2 regions of the Thioalkalivibrio versutus genome follow, and region 2 is predicted to be linked to the other one. Evidence: predicted binding sites of a transcription regulator. Region 2 holds the regulator's gene; the other holds the start of a gene.
What was found. Region 2 encodes sigma-54, which starts transcription at its own class of promoters, with help from an activator protein. Its sites were predicted from a motif close to TGGCANGNTNCNTGCTT; they were not measured.
Positions count from the first base shown of each region.

Region 1 (7,846 bases), 670 kb from region 2:
CCACGACGCCAATATCGACTTTGATGCCGTGGTGGCGACCATCGGCGAGGACCGGGCGCGGCAGGTGCGCGACGCGGCACTCTCGATCTACGCGATGGCGCGCGACTACGCGGCCGAGCGCGGCATCATCATCGCCGACACCAAGTTCGAGTTCGGCGTCGATGCCGCCGGCACCCTGCATCTGATCGACGAGGTCCTGACCCCGGACTCCTCGCGATTCTGGCCGGCCGACCGCTACGCGCAGGGCACCAGCCCCGAGTCCTTTGACAAGCAATACGTACGCGACTACCTGGAGACCCTGGACTGGGACAAGCAGTCGCCCGGCCCCGAGCTGCCCGCGGAAGTGGTGGAACAGACCGCGGCGCGCTATCGCGAGGCCCTGGAGCGCCTGACCCGCGACGCATGAGCCCGACACAGACAGGAGCACCCCCGCAGGGCCTGTTCGTCACCGGCACCGACACCGGCGTCGGCAAAACCTTCGTCAGCTGCGCGCTGCTGGAACTCTGGCGGGATCGTGGGCTGCGGCCGCAGCCGCGCAAGCCGGTGGAGTCCGGGTGCCCACCGGGCCCCGATGGACTGCGGCCCGAGGACGGGTTGAACCTGACCCACGCGGCGGGCCTTCCGGACACCGCCATCGAGCAGGTCACGCCCTGGCGCTTCCCCGATGCCATCGCCCCGGACCAGGCCGCCGCGAACCAGGGCGTGCGCCTGACGATCGCGGAGCTGGCCGCGGCCTGCGCAGCCGACGGCACGGGCCCGCGGCTGGTGGAGGGTGCGGGAGGCTTCTACTCGCCGCTGTGCGCGGATGGCCTGAACGCGGACCTCGCCGAGGCCCTCGGGCTACCGGTCCTGCTGGTGGCCGAGGACCGGCTGGGCACACTGAACACCTGCCTGCTGACCCTGGAGGCCCTGGAACGACGCGGCCTGCAACTGGCCGGGATCGTGCTGAACCGGCGCCGGACGGATGCCGACCCGCGCCTCGACAATGCCGCCGCGCTGCGTTCACGCACGAGCGCCCCGATCATCGAGTCAGCCGAAGGCATCGCCCGCGCGGCGCTGGCTCAGAAGCTCTCCACCTCGAAGTTGTCCGGGCGCACGCCGCCGGAGGACTCGCGCTCCTGACCGCGGTCCTCGGAGGCCGCAGGGGCCTCCTCTTCGTCAACCCGGAACCCGGCCAGGGTCTCGCGCAGGGCACGAGTCCCCTCGCGGTCGACGCGGCGGGTCTCGATGATATGCACCGGGCGCTGGGACTCGCCGTAGTACGCCTCGTTGAAGTCGTCGCGCACGGTCATGCGCGAGCCGGACAAGCTCATGCCCAGGTAGGCACCCCGCGCCCGCGAGTAGGACAGGAAGTCGGCCGTCGGGGTGGCGCTCCGGCCCGCACCCACCGGACCGGCAGCCACCGAGGCATCGCCCCCCAGGCGGATGGCGGATCCGAACATCGAGTCCACCGCATCCTGGGTGCGCGCGACCATCACCACCTCGGCGGCATCACCACCGAACTGCATGCCGAAGCTGACCGAACCGAGGGAGTAGAACGCCACCGGCGAATAATCGCCGCGCTCGTCGTCCCAGGCCAGGAACACGCCGATGCCGCCGGAGCCTCCGATCAGGAAGGCCCCGCGAGCCACGCGCGGGAAGATCACTACGCCGCGGGCGTCGCGCAGGTCCTCTTTAAGGGACTCGTATTCGGGGTGGGTGGCCATGTTCTCCACCGTCGCCTGGGCGCGATCGATGATGTCCTGCGGATCGATCTCGCGGCTGAACGGGTTCGCGTGAGCGCTCCCCACCATGGCGGCAAACACCAGCGTCGTCAGGCAGAAAAGGATCAGTCGTTGCATCGTGGAAACCTCCAGAACGGCCAAGGGAGACGCGGCCGCGCGAATGCGTCGGCGTCTCCCTAACGAATACATTCATCATGGCACAAAAAAAGGGGGCCGAAGCCCCCTTTTTCGTGCTGCAATCCGCAGGATCAGTTGACCTTGGGATCCAGCTCGCCGGACAGGTAGCGCTTGACCATGTCGTCCAGGGAGATCGGCTTGATCTTGGACGCCATGCCGGCGCAACCGAAGGCCTCGTAACGGGCCTGGCAGAGGTCCTTCATCGCGGCGGTCGAGGCCTTCAGGAACTTGCGCGGATCGAATTCCTTCGGGTTCTCGGCCAGGAACTTGCGCACCGCACCGGTGGAGGCCATGCGCAGGTCGGTGTCGATGTTGACCTTGCGCACGCCGTGCTTGATGCCTTCCTGGATCTCTTCGACCGGCACGCCGTAGGTCTCGCCCATGTCGCCGCCGTACTTGTTGATGATCTGCAGCCACTCCTGCGGAACGGAGGAGGAGCCGTGCATGACCAGATGGGTATCCGGGATGCGGGCGTGGATCTCCTTCACGCGCTGGATGGCCAGGATGTCACCGGTCGGCGGACGGGTGAACTTGTAGGCGCCGTGGGAGGTACCGATGGCGATCGCCAGGGCGTCGCACTTGGTGTTCTTCACGAAGTCGGCGGCCTCGTCCGGGTCGGTCAGCAGCTGGTCGTGGGACAGCTGGCCCTCGGCGCCGGAACCGTCTTCCTCGCCGGCCATGCCGGTTTCCAGGGAGCCCAGGCAACCCAGCTCGCCTTCCACGGACACGCCACAGGCGTGAGCGATCTCGGAGACCTTGGCGGTCACGTCACGGTTGTAGTCGTAAGAGGCCGGGGTCTTCATGTCAGGCATCAGGGAGCCGTCCATCATCACCGAGCTGAAGCCGGACTGGATGGAGCGCAGGCAGACTGCCGGCTCGGAGCCGTGATCCTGGTGCAGCACAACCGGGATGTCCGGGTACTGCTCGATGGCGGCGATGATGTTGTGGCGCAGGAAGGGCTCGCCGGCGTACTTGCGGGCACCTGCGGAGGCCTGAATGATCACCGGGGAGTCGACCGCAGCGGCCGCTTCCATGATCGAATGGACCTGTTCCATGTTGTTGGCGTTGTACGCCGGCATGCCATAGCCATGCTCGGCGGCATGGTCCAGAAGCTGGCGAAGTGAGATTAGAGCCATGGATTCCTCCTTACGGGATTCGGACTGAGGTAGTGAAAAAGTCGATTGATCTGGTTGGCGACTGCGGGCGGTGCGCGGTTCAGGCCAGTTCGCCGACGCGCACGATCTTCATGGCGTTGGTGCCGCCATGCTCGCCCTGCAGGTCGCCCTTCGTAATGATGACCAACTCGCCATCCTGCACGACGCCCTCGGCCTTGAGCAAGTTCACCGCCTCACGGTTCACGCTTTCGTGGCTCTCGGGGATCGGCTTCAGGGTCACCGGATAGACGCCGCGATAAAGCGTCATGCGGCGGCTGGTCGATTCGTGCTGGGTGAGCGCGTAGATCGGGATGCCCGAGCTGATGCGCGACATCCACAGCGCCGTGGACCCGGACTCGGTCAGCGCGGCGATCGCGGAGACATCGAGATGGTTGGCGGTATACATGGTGGCCATCGCGATGGCCTCGTCGACCCGGCCGAAGGTCGAATCCATGCGATGGTCCGACTGGCGTGCGGCGCGCTGGCGCTCGGCAGCCTCGCAGATCCGGTCCATGCTGGTGACCACGCGCGCAGGATAACGCCCGGTCGCGGTCTCGCCAGAGAGCATCACCGCATCCGTGCCGTCCAGCACCGCGTTGGCCACGTCGAATACCTCGGCGCGGGTCGGGATGGGGTTCTGGATCATGGTCTCCATCATCTGGGTCGCGGTGATGACCAGACGATTGAGGCTGCGCGCGCGCGTGATCAGGGTCTTCTGCACCCCCGGGAGCTCGGCGTCACCGATCTCCACACCCAGATCGCCGCGGGCGATCATGATGACCTCCGAGGCGGCGATGATCTCGTCGATCACCTCCAGGGCCTCGGAGCGCTCGATCTTGGCGCAGATCCCGGCCTCCCAGCCGGCATCCTTCAACAGGCCCCGCGCCAGGTGCAAGTCCTGGGCGGAACGCGGGAACGAGACGGCCAGGTAGTCCACCTGCAGCTCGGCCGCCAGGCGGATATCGTCGCGGTCCTTGTCCGTAATCGCGGGCGCAGACAGGCCGCCGCCCTGGCGGTTGATGCCCTTGTTGTTGGACAGCTCGCCGCCGACCTCGACGGTGGTCTCGATCCGGCTGCCATTGACCGCCGTGACCTTGAGTACGATACGACCGTCATCCAGCAGCAGGATGTCGTCCGTGCGCACGTCGTCCGGGAGGTCCTTGTAGGTCAGGCCGACCTGGGTGGCATCGCCCGCGTCGCGATCCAGCTCGGCATCCAACGCGAAGGGCGCGCCCTCTTCCAGCTGCACCTTGCCCTGCTGGAAGCGGTCGATGCGGATCTTGGGGCCCTGCAGGTCGCCCAGGACACCGACGCAACGGCCGGCGCGCTCGGAGGCGGCCCGCAGCCGCGCCAGGCGCTGGCGGTGGTCATCCGGATCGCCATGCGAGAAATTCAACCGGACCACATCCACACCGGCCCGGATGATGGCCTCCATGGCCTCGTCGCTGTCCGTTGCCGGCCCCAGCGTGGCTACGATCTTGGTACGTCTCATCCGCGCGTGTCTCCGTCAGCGGGGAAGGACAAGGGCCTCAGCCCTTGGCCCGTTCTTCCAGGATGGCGACGGCCGGCAGGGTCTTGCCCTCGAGGAACTCGAGGAAGGCGCCGCCGCCGGTGGAGATGTAGCTGATGCGATCCGCCAGGTTGTACTTGTCGATCGCGGCCAGGGTGTCGCCACCCCCGGCGATAGAGAACGCATTGCTCTCAGCGATCGCCTCGCCCAGGGCCTTGGTCCCGCCGGCGAACTGATCGAACTCGAACACGCCCACCGGGCCGTTCCAGACGATGGTGCCGGCATTGCGCAGAGCCTCGGCATAGGTGGCTGCGGTCTCGGGGCCCACATCGAAGATCATGTCGTCGTCCGCAACGGCGTCCACGGCCTTGGTCTCGGCCGGGGTGGATTCGGAAAACTCCTTGCCCACGGTCACGTCGGTCGGAACCGGGATCTCGCCGCCCTTGGCGCGGGCGGCCTCCATCAGGCGCTTGGACTCATCGACCAGATCCGCCTCGTACAGCGACTTGCCGACACCATGGCCCTGGGCCGCGATAAAGGTGTTGGCGATGCCGCCACCGACGATCAGCTGATCGACCACCTTGGACAGCGACTCCAGCACGGTCAGCTTGGTCGAGACCTTGGACCCACCGACGATCGCCACCAGCGGGCGCTTCGGGGTCTCCAGGGCCTGCCCCAGGGCCTCCAGCTCCTTGGCCAGCAACGGGCCGGCGCAGGCCTGCGGGGCGAATTTGGCCACACCATGGGTGGAGGCCTGGGCGCGGTGGGCGGTACCGAAGGCGTCCATCACGAACACGTCGCACAGCGCCGCGTACTTCTTGGCCAGCGCCTCGTCGTCCTTCTTCTCGCCGGCGTTGAAGCGCACGTTCTCGAGCAGGATCACCTCGCCCGGCTTGGCATCCACGCCGTCGAGGTAATCCCGAACCAGGCGCACTTCGCGCCCGAGCAGGCCACCCATATGCTCGGCGACCGGGGCCAGGGAGTCCTCCTCGGAGAACTCGCCCTCGGTCGGGCGCCCCAGGTGCGACATCAGCATCACGGCCGCGCCGGCGTCCAGGGCCTTCTGCACGGTCTCGAGGCTCGCGCGGATACGGGCGTCGGAGGTGACCTTGCCGCCCTTCACCGGGACGTTGAGATCCTGACGCACCAGCACACGGCGACCCTGCAGGTCGAGATCGGTCATCTTGATGACAGACATGGGAGTACCTCTCGAAATACGGTTGGAAAGAGAAAAGGCTTCGGGCGAGCCCCCGCAGGGACTGGCCCCAGGCCTCTTGGACCCAGGCAATGCAAATGGCCGGACCCCGAGGGGCCCGGCCATCCGGCCTTACTTGGCGACGTGCTCCACCATGCGCAGCATGTTGCAGGTGTAGCCGTACTCGTTGTCGTACCAGGCGACGACCTTCACGAAGGTCGGGTCCAGCTGGATGCCGGCACCGGCGTCAAACACGGACGGGGCGGTGTAACCACGGAAGTCGGTGGAGACCACCAGGTCTTCGGTGTAGCCCAGCACGCCCTTCAGCTCGCCTTCGGAGGCCTTCTTCATGGCCGCGCAGACGTCGTCGTAGTTGGCGTCGCTGTTGAGCTCCACGGTCAGGTCGACCACCGACACGTCGGAGGTCGGCACACGGAAGGCCATGCCGGTCAGCTTGCCGTTCAGTTCCGGCAGCACCTTGCCCACGGCCTTCGCGGCACCGGTGGAGGACGGGATGATGTTCTCCAGGATGCCGCGGCCCCCACGCCAGTCCTTCATGGACGGGCCATCGACGGTCTTCTGGGTCGCCGTGGCGGCGTGCACGGTGGTCATCAGACCACGCTTGATGCCGAACTTGTCGTTCAGCACCTTGGCCACCGGGGCCAGGGCGTTGGTGGTGCAGGACGCGGCCGAGACCATGGTCTGGCCGGCGTACTCACCATGGTTCACGCCAAAGACGAACATCGGGGTGTCGTCCTTGGACGGCGCGGACATCACGACCTTCTTGGCGCCAGCGTCCAGATGCTTCTGGGCGGTCTCGGCGGTCAGGAACAGACCGGTGGATTCGATCACGATGTCGGCGTCGATATCGCCCCACTTCAGCGCGGCCGGATCCTTTTCGGCGGTCAGGCGGATGCGGTTGCCATTGACCACCAGGTCGTTGCCGTCGACGCTGACGTCGCCTTCGAAGCGGCCATGGACAGAGTCATAACGCAGCATGTAGGCCAGGTATTCCGGGTCCAGCAGGTCGTTGATGCCGACCACCTGGAGGTTCGGGAAATCCTTGGCGATGGCACGGAAAGCCATGCGGCCGATACGACCGAAGCCGTTGATACCAACCTTGATAGACATGAGAGTCTCCTCTTTATTGCTTAAGCGAAATCGATTCGGGCTCAGCCGTTCATCACGTCACGTGCGACCTGGGCGACGTTCTCCGGCTTGAAACCGAAGTAATCGAGCAGGGCACCACCCGGGGCGGATTCGCCGAAGCGATCCAGGCCAAACACCGCGCCGTCGAGGCCGGTGAACTTGTGCCAGGTCGTGGTCGCGCCGGCCTCGATGGCGACACGGGCCCGCACGGCCTTCGGCAGCACGGCCTCGCGGTAGGCCGGATCCTGCTGGTCGAACAGCTCGACACAGGGCATGGAAACCACGCGCACCTTCTTGCCCTCGCCGCTCAGCACGTCGGCGGCCTGCACGGCCAGTTCAATCTCGGAACCGGTGGCGATGAAGATCAGGTCCGGGGTGCCGTCGCAATCCTTCAGCACGTAACCGCCGCGGGCGATGTTGGCGAGCTGCTCGCCGTCACGCTCCATGTGCGGCAGGCCCTGACGCGACAGGATGAACGCGGACGGGCCGTCGGTACGCTCGATGCCGGCCTTCCAGGCGACAGCGGTCTCGACCGCATCGCAGGGGCGCCAGACGTTCAGGTTCGGGATCAGACGCAGGCTCGGGGTCTGCTCGATGGGCTGGTGGGTCGGGCCGTCTTCGCCGAGACCGATGGAATCGTGGGTCAGCACGTACATCACGCGCTGCTTCATCAGCGCGGACATGCGGATGCCGTTACGGGCATAGTCGGAGAAGATCAGGAAGGTACCGCCGTACGGGATGAACCCGCCGTGCAGGGCGATGCCGTTCATGATTGCGGCCATGCCGAACTCGCGCACGCCGTAGAACACGTAGTTGCCGGCGGCGTCGTCACGGGTGACGCCCTTGGATCCGCCATACATGGTCAGGTTGGAGCCGGCCAGGTCGGCGGAACCGCCCAGCAGTTCCGGAACGGCCGGGGCCATGCCGGCGATCGCGT
Region 1 covers NZ_CP011367.1:2,699,529-2,707,374, forward strand. The annotation lists gene TVD_RS12550 (phosphoribosylaminoimidazolesuccinocarboxamide synthase) at 1-406, shown strand, start outside; gene bioD (dethiobiotin synthase) at 403-1,122, shown strand; gene TVD_RS12560 (lipid-binding SYLF domain-containing protein) at 1,062-1,841, opposite strand; gene fba (class II fructose-bisphosphate aldolase) at 1,973-3,037, opposite strand; gene pyk (pyruvate kinase) at 3,117-4,547, opposite strand; gene TVD_RS12575 (phosphoglycerate kinase) at 4,585-5,763, opposite strand; gene gap (type I glyceraldehyde-3-phosphate dehydrogenase) at 5,893-6,891, opposite strand; gene tkt (transketolase) at 6,933-7,846, opposite strand, start outside.
Region 1: TVD_RS12560 (lipid-binding SYLF domain-containing protein) is a predicted target of sigma-54. The motif match lies at 1,908-1,924, and genes of this name have one in related genera.

Region 2 (7,846 bases):
ACATGGCCGCGACCTCCGCGTGCCGCTCAAGGAACTCGCACACGGGCGGGTCGCGACCGGTCAGGGCGGCCAGATCGCTTTCGTAGTGCGGATTGGGCAAGCAGCGCACGTCGAACACGAAGTCGGAATCCAGCGGTGCGCCGTGTTTGAAGCCGAAGGACTGGAACTGCAGGGATAGCTCGTGTTCTCCGCGCTCGCCGATGCGGTCGCGCAGGGTGCGGGCCAGATCGTGCATCGACAGGCGCGAGGTGTCGACCGTCAGATCGGCCTCCGCCGCTACATGGCCCAGCCACTCGCGTTCGCGGTCGATGGCCTCGACCAGTGGCACGCCGTCGCGCGCCAGCGGGTGGCGTCGGCGGGTCAGATGGTAGCGCCGCAGCAGCACCTCGCTGGCCGCCTGCAGAAACAGGACCTCCACCTGCACCCCGTCCGCCCGTAGTTGCGCCAGGAGAACGGAGAACCCTTCCAGGGCCTCCAGGCCGCTGCGCACATCCACGCCCACGGCCAGATGGCGGTCGGTCTCGGTGTCGTAGTGGCCCTGCCGGACCTGATCGATCAGGTCCGGCAGCAGCGGCAGCGGGAGGTTGTCGACGCAGAAGTAGCCGGCATCCTCCAGGGTGTGCAGGGCCACGGTCTTGCCGGACCCGGACAGGCCACTGACGATTAGCAGGCGCATGGCCGATTCAGCCCTCCGGGTCCGGGTTGGGGACCGTAGTGGCGGGCACCGCGCGATGGTAGGGCGGCTCCTCCGTCTCGCCGCTCATCTGGCGGCGCTGGCGTGCGCGCAGGTCGTCGCCAGCGATATAGCCCTGCATGTGCAGCATGTGGTTGCGCACGGCCGCCTCGATCATCACTGCGATGTTGCGCCCCGGCGCGATCGGCAGGCTGATCAAGGGGACGCGCAGGCCGAGGATATCGATCTCGCCGCGGCGCCCGTTCAGCCGGTCATCGGGGACCGGCGAGGGTTCGCCATGATCACGCAGGTCGATGATCAGGCGCAGGTACTTGCCGCCCTTGATCGCGGAATCGCCGTACATGGCGCGGATGTTAAGCACCCCAAGACCGCGCACCTCGAGCAGGTCCTGGAGCAGAGCCGGACAGTGGCCGCGCACGATGTCGGGCGCAATGCGCGCGAATTCGGGCGCATCGTCGGCGATCAGGCGATGCCCGCGCGAGATCAGTTCCAGTGCGACCTCGCTCTTGCCGACGCTGGAGGCGCCGCTGATCAGCACCCCGATCCCGAGGATCTCCATGAACACGCCGTGGCGTACCTCGAAATGGGCCAGGCGCTGCTGCAGGAAATAGCGCAGCAGCGAGATAATCTCGTGGCTGCTGGTGCTGGAGCACAGGATCAGCGGCAGCGCCTCCTGCGGGGCGTCGGGCATCTCCGAGAACGGACAGGTGTCCTCGGCGAAGATCACCGCGGTGGTCCCGGTGCGGGCCATCTCCAGGATCAGGTCGTTGCACTGGGTGGCGCTGAGGCTGGAGATGTAGCGGGCCTCGAAGTCGCCGATGATCTGGATGCGGTTGGGCCGGATCAGGTTGAGATGGCCGGCCAGCGGCAGGTCGTCCCCGTCGTCGCCGACCAGCTTGCGGTCGGGTGCTGCATGTTCGCCGTGTACGAAGCGAAGATCCAGGCGGTTTCCCATGGCCTGGATCAGGCTCTCCACGTTGATGTCGCGGGCGATCCCGCCTTCTCCCAGCGCCTCGTTCATGGCAGACGCTGCGCGTCGGAATCGCGGCTGGAGGCGGGTTCCACGGGCTTAGTCCTCGCTGAAGCGGCGCACGAGTTCCTGTTCCAGGGCCGCCGCGTCCCCGGCCCGGCGCAGCGCCCCGATGGTGTCTGGCTGCGACAGGCCGCGGGCGAGCTGGGCCAGCAGGTCGAGGTGGTCGCCGGTGGCGGCCTCCGGGACCAGCAGTGCGATCAGGATATCGACCGGCTCGTGATCCATGGCGTCGAAGTCGACGCCCTTTTCCAGGCGCAGCACGGCCACGCGCGGCGCCTCGAGATCGGCCAGGCGGCCGTGGGGAATCGCAACCCCATGGCCGAGACCGGTGGATCCGAGTTTTTCGCGCGCGGACAGGGCCTCGAAGATCGCGTTGCTCCCCGGTCCCGTGCCGTCACCTCCGCCGGCGAGGAGGTCCGCCAGGGCCTCCAGTGCCCGTTTCTGGCTGGAGCACTCGGGTTGCAGGCCAATGCGCTCGGAGGTGATCAACTCGGCAATCGTCATGGATCAGGAGGCCTGCTCGCGGTTGCGCTGGGCACCTTCGGCGCGGTGGTGGTCCTTGACCTTTTCCTTGTGCTTGATCAGCTGACGGTCGACTTTGTCGATCAGCGCGTCGATCGCGGCATACATGTCCTCGTGAGAGGCCTCGGCGTGGATGTGATTGCCGCTGACCTGGAGATTGGCTTCGGCCTGGTTGTGCTGATTCCGGGTCTTCTCGTGGGTCAGCACGACGTGGACGTCGATGACCTTGTCGAAGTGGCGCTCCAGCTTCGCGAACTTCTCGTTGACGTAGTCGCGCAGGGCGTCGGTGATGTCCACGTGGTGGCCGGTCAGGTTGATCTGCATGGTCAGGACTCCTTGGTTACTTGCTGCCGGTGGGCATCGAGGCCATCTGCCGGCGTTCGCTGGATGAAGGGATGTGCATCGCCTCGCGGTACTTGGCCACGGTGCGGCGCGCTACGTTGATGCCCCGGTCCGACAGGACCTGGGCGAGCCGGGCATCGCTGAGCGGCTTGTTCGGGGGTTCGTCGCCAATCAATTCGCGAATCATGGCACGGATGGCGGTGGCGGAACACTCGCCGCCATCGTTCGTGCCGACATGGCTGGAGAAGAAATACTTGAACTCGAAGACCCCGCGCGGGGTGTGCATGTATTTCTGCGTGGTAACCCGCGAGATGGTCGATTCGTGCATCTCCAGGGTCTCGGCAATGTCGCGCAGGATCAATGGCTGCATCGCGACGTCGCCATGCTCGAGAAAGCCCTGCTGGCGGTGGACGATCGCCTCGGCGACCCGCAGCAGGGTGTCGTTGCGGCTGTGCAGGCTCTTCAGGAACCAGCGTGCCTCCTGCAGCTGATCGCGCATAAAGGCGCTGTCGCGGGCATCCGAGACCTGGCGCACCATGCCGGCGTAGAGGTCGTTGATGCGGATACGCGGTGCGATCTCCGGATTCAGCTCCACGCGCCAGCCCTCGGCGCTATGGCGCACGTAGACATCCGGGACCACGTATTCCGAGGTGGCGGAGCTGATCTGTGCGCCGGGGCGCGGGTTCAGGGTGCGGATCAGGTCCAGTGCGCGGGCCAGTTCGTCCGGGTCGCGTACGCCGGACTGGCGCTGCAGGGCCTTGTAGTCGCGCTTGCCCAGGCTGTCCATGCCGTGTTCCAGGATCGCCCGTGCGGCCTCGCGGGCCGGGGCATCCGGGGCCAGTTCGCGTAGCTGGATCTCCAGGCACTCCCGCAGGTTGCGCGCGCCGACCCCCAGCGGGTCGCACTGCTGAATCCAGTGGAGCACTGCCTCGACTTCGTCGACGCCGACGGTTTCATCCTCGCCTCGGCTGATGGTCTCGGCCAGGGTTTCCAGGTCACCCTCGAGATAGCCGTCGGGGCTGATGGCGTCGATCAGGGCCGCCCCGATGCGCTGGTCGCGCGGTGTCAGATGGCTCAGATGCAGCTGCCACAGCAGGTGATCCTGCAGGCCCTCACCGTCGTCGTCGCTGGTGTTTTCCAGCGGGTCGCGGTCATCCACGCCCTTGTTGGGCGTCGGGGCCGGCTCGTAGATGTCGTCCCAGCGGCTGTCGGTCGTCAGTTCCTCGGGGATCACGTCGTCGCTGGTAGTGGTGGCCTCCATGCGATCGCCTTCCACCAGCTCGCCGTCCTGGTTCAGGCGCTCGGTGTCGGCCTCGGCATCTTCGTCCTCGACCTGTTCGAGCATGGGGTTGCTCTCCAGCGCCTGCTGGATCTCCACCTGGAGCTCGAGCGTGGACAGCTGCAACAGGCGGATCGCCTGCTGCAGTTGCGGGGTCATGGTCAGCGTCTGACCCAGCTGCAGATTCAGGCCGGGTTTCAGCATCGGGTATGCGGGGCGAGGGTGGGCATTGATGGAATCTTAAAGCCTGCCTTGTGGTTTGTGCACCGACCGGGCCGCATATGGGGCGCTTTCACAGGCGGAAGTTCTCGCCGAGATAGACCCGGCGCACCTGGGGATCGGCCAGCAGCTCGTCCGGTGTCCCGGCGGCCAGCAGGCGGCCTTCGCTTAGAATATAGGCCCTGTGGCAGATGCCGAGGGTCTCGCGCACGTTGTGATCGGAGATCAGTACGCCGATGCCGCGCTGGGCGAGATGCCGAATCACGTCCTGGATGTCGCCGACCGAGATCGGATCCACCCCCGCGAAGGGCTCGTCCAGACAGATGAAGCGCGGATCCCCGGCGAGGGCGCGGGCGATCTCGGCCCGGCGACGCTCCCCACCGGACAGCGCGATGCCCGGGCTGTGGCGCACGGTCTCGAGCTGGAACTCCTCGATCAGCGCATCGCCAATGCGCCGGCGCTCGTGGCGATCGAGTCCGGGGCGCAGCTCGAGCACGGCCTGGAGGTTGTCCCACACGCTCAGGCGGCGAAAGATCGAGGCCTCCTGCGGCAGGTAGCCGAGGCCGGCGCGCGCGCGCACGTGGATGGGGGCGCGGGTGATGTCGCGCTCGCCCAGGGTGATGCGCCCGGCATTGGGGCGGATCAGCCCGACCAGGCTGTAGAAGCAGGTGGTCTTGCCGGCCCCGTTCGGGCCCAGCAGGCCGACCACCTCGCCGGGCGCGAGGTCGACGTCCACCTGGTCCAGCACCGTGCGCTGGCCGTAGCGCTTGGTCAGCTCGCGTCCGATCAGGCGGTCGTTGGTTTGTGCCGGTGTGGCGGATGGGCTGGGGGCGGTGGCGTTCATTCGTCGTCGCGCGGCTGGATGGTGATGCGCACGCGCTCGCTGTCGCCTTCGCCGCGTTCGGCCTCGATCACGTCGGTCGTCAGGTCGTAGGTGATGCGCTTGCCGCGCGCCTCCTCGCTGGTGGTGATCACATGGGCCTGGTCGGTGAGGATCATGCGGTCTTCGTTCAGCAGGTAGTCGATGCGCAGGGCGGTGGCAATGCGCATCTCTCCGGTTTCCGGATCGGGTGATTCCAGGCGTGCCGGCTCGCCGTGGGCCTCCATTTCGTAGGGGCGGCGATCGCGGGTGCGCACGTAGACCTTGTCGGCCTCCAGGGTCATGTCGCCGCGGATCACGATCACGTCGCCGGTGTAGGTCCCCAGCCCCTGGCGTTCGTCCATCTCCGCGCGGTCGGCAGTGATCTCCACCGGCAGCGCCGGGCCCGAGCCCTGCTGGGCGAACGCGGGCGTGGCCAGGAGCACGAGCAGCAGGAGCGCCGCCACGCGGGCACCCGGTTGGCCCGGACGGTGGCGAAGGCTATGGGGATTCGGGGTCATGCGCGGGATCCTCCTCGCTCGTCTCGCTGTAGAGCGAGTACACGTCATGGAACAACTCTATGGTATCCCCTCGCGAGTCCACGCGCAGACCGGTGCCGCGCTGGAACAGGCCCGGCTGGTTCAGGGTGGAAAGGGCATCCGAAGTGGCGACCATGGTGTCGGTGGCGACGCGAACATCCCGCGAATCGATGAGGGTCTCCACGCGTTCGCCGCGGGGCGGCTGTACGCCGTGGGTGGGGCCCACCAGGTCCAGGGTCGCGGCGGCTGGTTGATGCAGGGCGGCCGGGGCGGTCCAGCGCCATTCGATACCGCCCTCGGCGAACAGGTCGAGGTCCGGGTCGTCCACCCACTGGGGGCCGTCACGGCCGAACTCGCGCAGGCGGGTGCCGCGCAGACGATGGCTCAGTTCGCCGTCGTCGCCGGTGGCATGCAGGGTGAAGCCGTCAATCTGCAGCGTGACCTCGCCCTCGGGCGGGCTTACCTCGGCCTGCGCCAGGGGCGCGGACGCGAATGCGAGCACGGCCAGGGCCCATCCGACTTGGCGGCGAGTCCTTTGGCTCATCCGTTCAGGTAGGTCTCGAACAGCGCGTCGAGCCGGCCCTGCGCGGCCAGCAGGCCTTCGCAGGTCTCGCGCACGGCCCCGCGCCCGCCATGGGCCTCGGTCACCCACTGGGCATGCTGGCGCACTAGCGGGTGGGCGTCACCGACCGCGATCCCGAGCCCGACCCGCTGCATCGCTGGTAGATCCACGATGTCGTCGCCCATGAAGGCCGCTTCGGCGGGGTCGTGACCGGTGCGTTGCAGCAGTTCGTGCAGGGCCTCGCCCTTGTCGCGGCGGCCCTGGATCAGATGCTCCACGCCCAGGTCGCGCATGCGGTGCTCGACGACCCCGGAGGTGCGCCCGGTCAGGATGGCGATCTCGATCCCGCCGTCCAGGGCCAGACGGATACCGTGGCCGTCGCGGCTGTTGAACGCCTTGTACTGCTCGCCGCCGTCGCCGAGGAACAGGCTGCCGTCGGTCAGCACGCCGTCCACGTCCAGGATCAGCAGGCGCACGGCCTGCTGGTGGGTGCGCAGAGTGGTGGCATCCAGGTTCATCAGGCCACCCCGGCGCGCAGCAGGTCGTGCATGTTGATCACGCCCACCAGGCGGTTTTCGGCGTCGGTGACGGGCAGGGCGTTGATGCGCCGGCTCTCCATGGCCTCCAGGGCCTCCACCGCCAGCCAGTCGGGCTGCGCGGTGTGGCCGCCGGTGGTCATGGCCTCGCCGATGGTCAGGCCGTCCAGGCTGTGCCCGGCATCCAGGGTGCGGCGCAGGTCGCCATCGGTGAACACGCCCTGGATCTCGTCGTCGGCGCCGGCTACGATCACCAGCCCCAGGCCCTTGCGGGTGATCTCGAACAGGGCGTCCTTGAGCGGGGCCTCCGGGGTGATGCGCGGGATCGCATCATCGGTGTGCATGATATCGGCGACATGCACCAGCAGGCGTCGACCGAGGCGGCCGCCGGGGTGCGAGCGGGCAAAGTCGTTGGCGGTAAAGCCGCGTGCGTCCAGCACCGCGACGGCTAGGGCATCGCCCATCGCCAGCGCCGCGGTGGTGCTGGAGGTGGGAGCCAGGCCCAGCGGGCAGGCCTCGCGCTCGACGCTGACATCCAGGTGTACGGTGGCATCCGCACCGAGGCGCGAGCCGGGGTTGCCGGTCATGGCGATCAGCGGCACGCCCAGGCGCCGGATCAGCGGCAGGATGGTAATGATCTCGTCGGTCTCGCCGGAGTTCGACAGCGCGATGACTACGTCCTCGCGGGTAATCATGCCGAGATCGCCGTGGCTGGCCTCGCCCGGATGCACGAAGAAGGCCGGTGTGCCGGTGGAGGCCAGGGTCGCGGCCAGCTTGCTGCCGATGTGCCCAGACTTGCCCATGCCGGTGACGATCACGCGGCCCTTGCACGCGAGGATGCAGCGGCAGGCCTCGAGGAAGCGGTCGTCGATGCGCTGGGCGAGGTTGCGTACGGCCTCGGCCTCGTCATTGAGGACGGCCAGGGCGAGGTTGCGGGTCGTTTCGGGGTTGAAGTTCATGCGGTTGCCGTGATTCCCAAATGGACAAGGTAGCTTGCGAAGGCGATGAGGAGAAGGGCGCCCTGCCAGCGCCGGATCTGTCCGCGGCGGCCCAGCGCGATCAGGAACAGCGCCACGGTCAATGCCAGCATCACCGGATAGTCGCGCGTCAGCACATCGGCGTCGATTGCCAGCGGCGCGATCAGGGCCGGAACGGCCAGTACCGCGAGCAGGTTGAACAGATTGGAGCCGACCACATTCCCGATCGCCAGCCCGGCCTCGCGGCGGAAGGCGGCGACCACCGAGGTCGCCAGCTCCGGCAG
Region 2 covers NZ_CP011367.1:396,910-404,755, forward strand. The annotation lists gene rapZ (RNase adapter RapZ) at 1-676, opposite strand, end outside; gene hprK (HPr(Ser) kinase/phosphatase) at 684-1,715, opposite strand; gene TVD_RS01870 (PTS sugar transporter subunit IIA) at 1,764-2,231, opposite strand; gene hpf (ribosome hibernation-promoting factor, HPF/YfiA family) at 2,235-2,573, opposite strand; gene TVD_RS01880 (RNA polymerase factor sigma-54) at 2,590-4,074, opposite strand; gene lptB (LPS export ABC transporter ATP-binding protein) at 4,163-4,933, opposite strand; gene lptA (lipopolysaccharide transport periplasmic protein LptA) at 4,930-5,469, opposite strand; gene lptC (LPS export ABC transporter periplasmic protein LptC) at 5,450-5,989, opposite strand; gene TVD_RS01900 (KdsC family phosphatase) at 6,028-6,567, opposite strand; gene TVD_RS01905 (KpsF/GutQ family sugar-phosphate isomerase) at 6,567-7,544, opposite strand; gene TVD_RS01910 (calcium/sodium antiporter) at 7,541-7,846, opposite strand, start outside.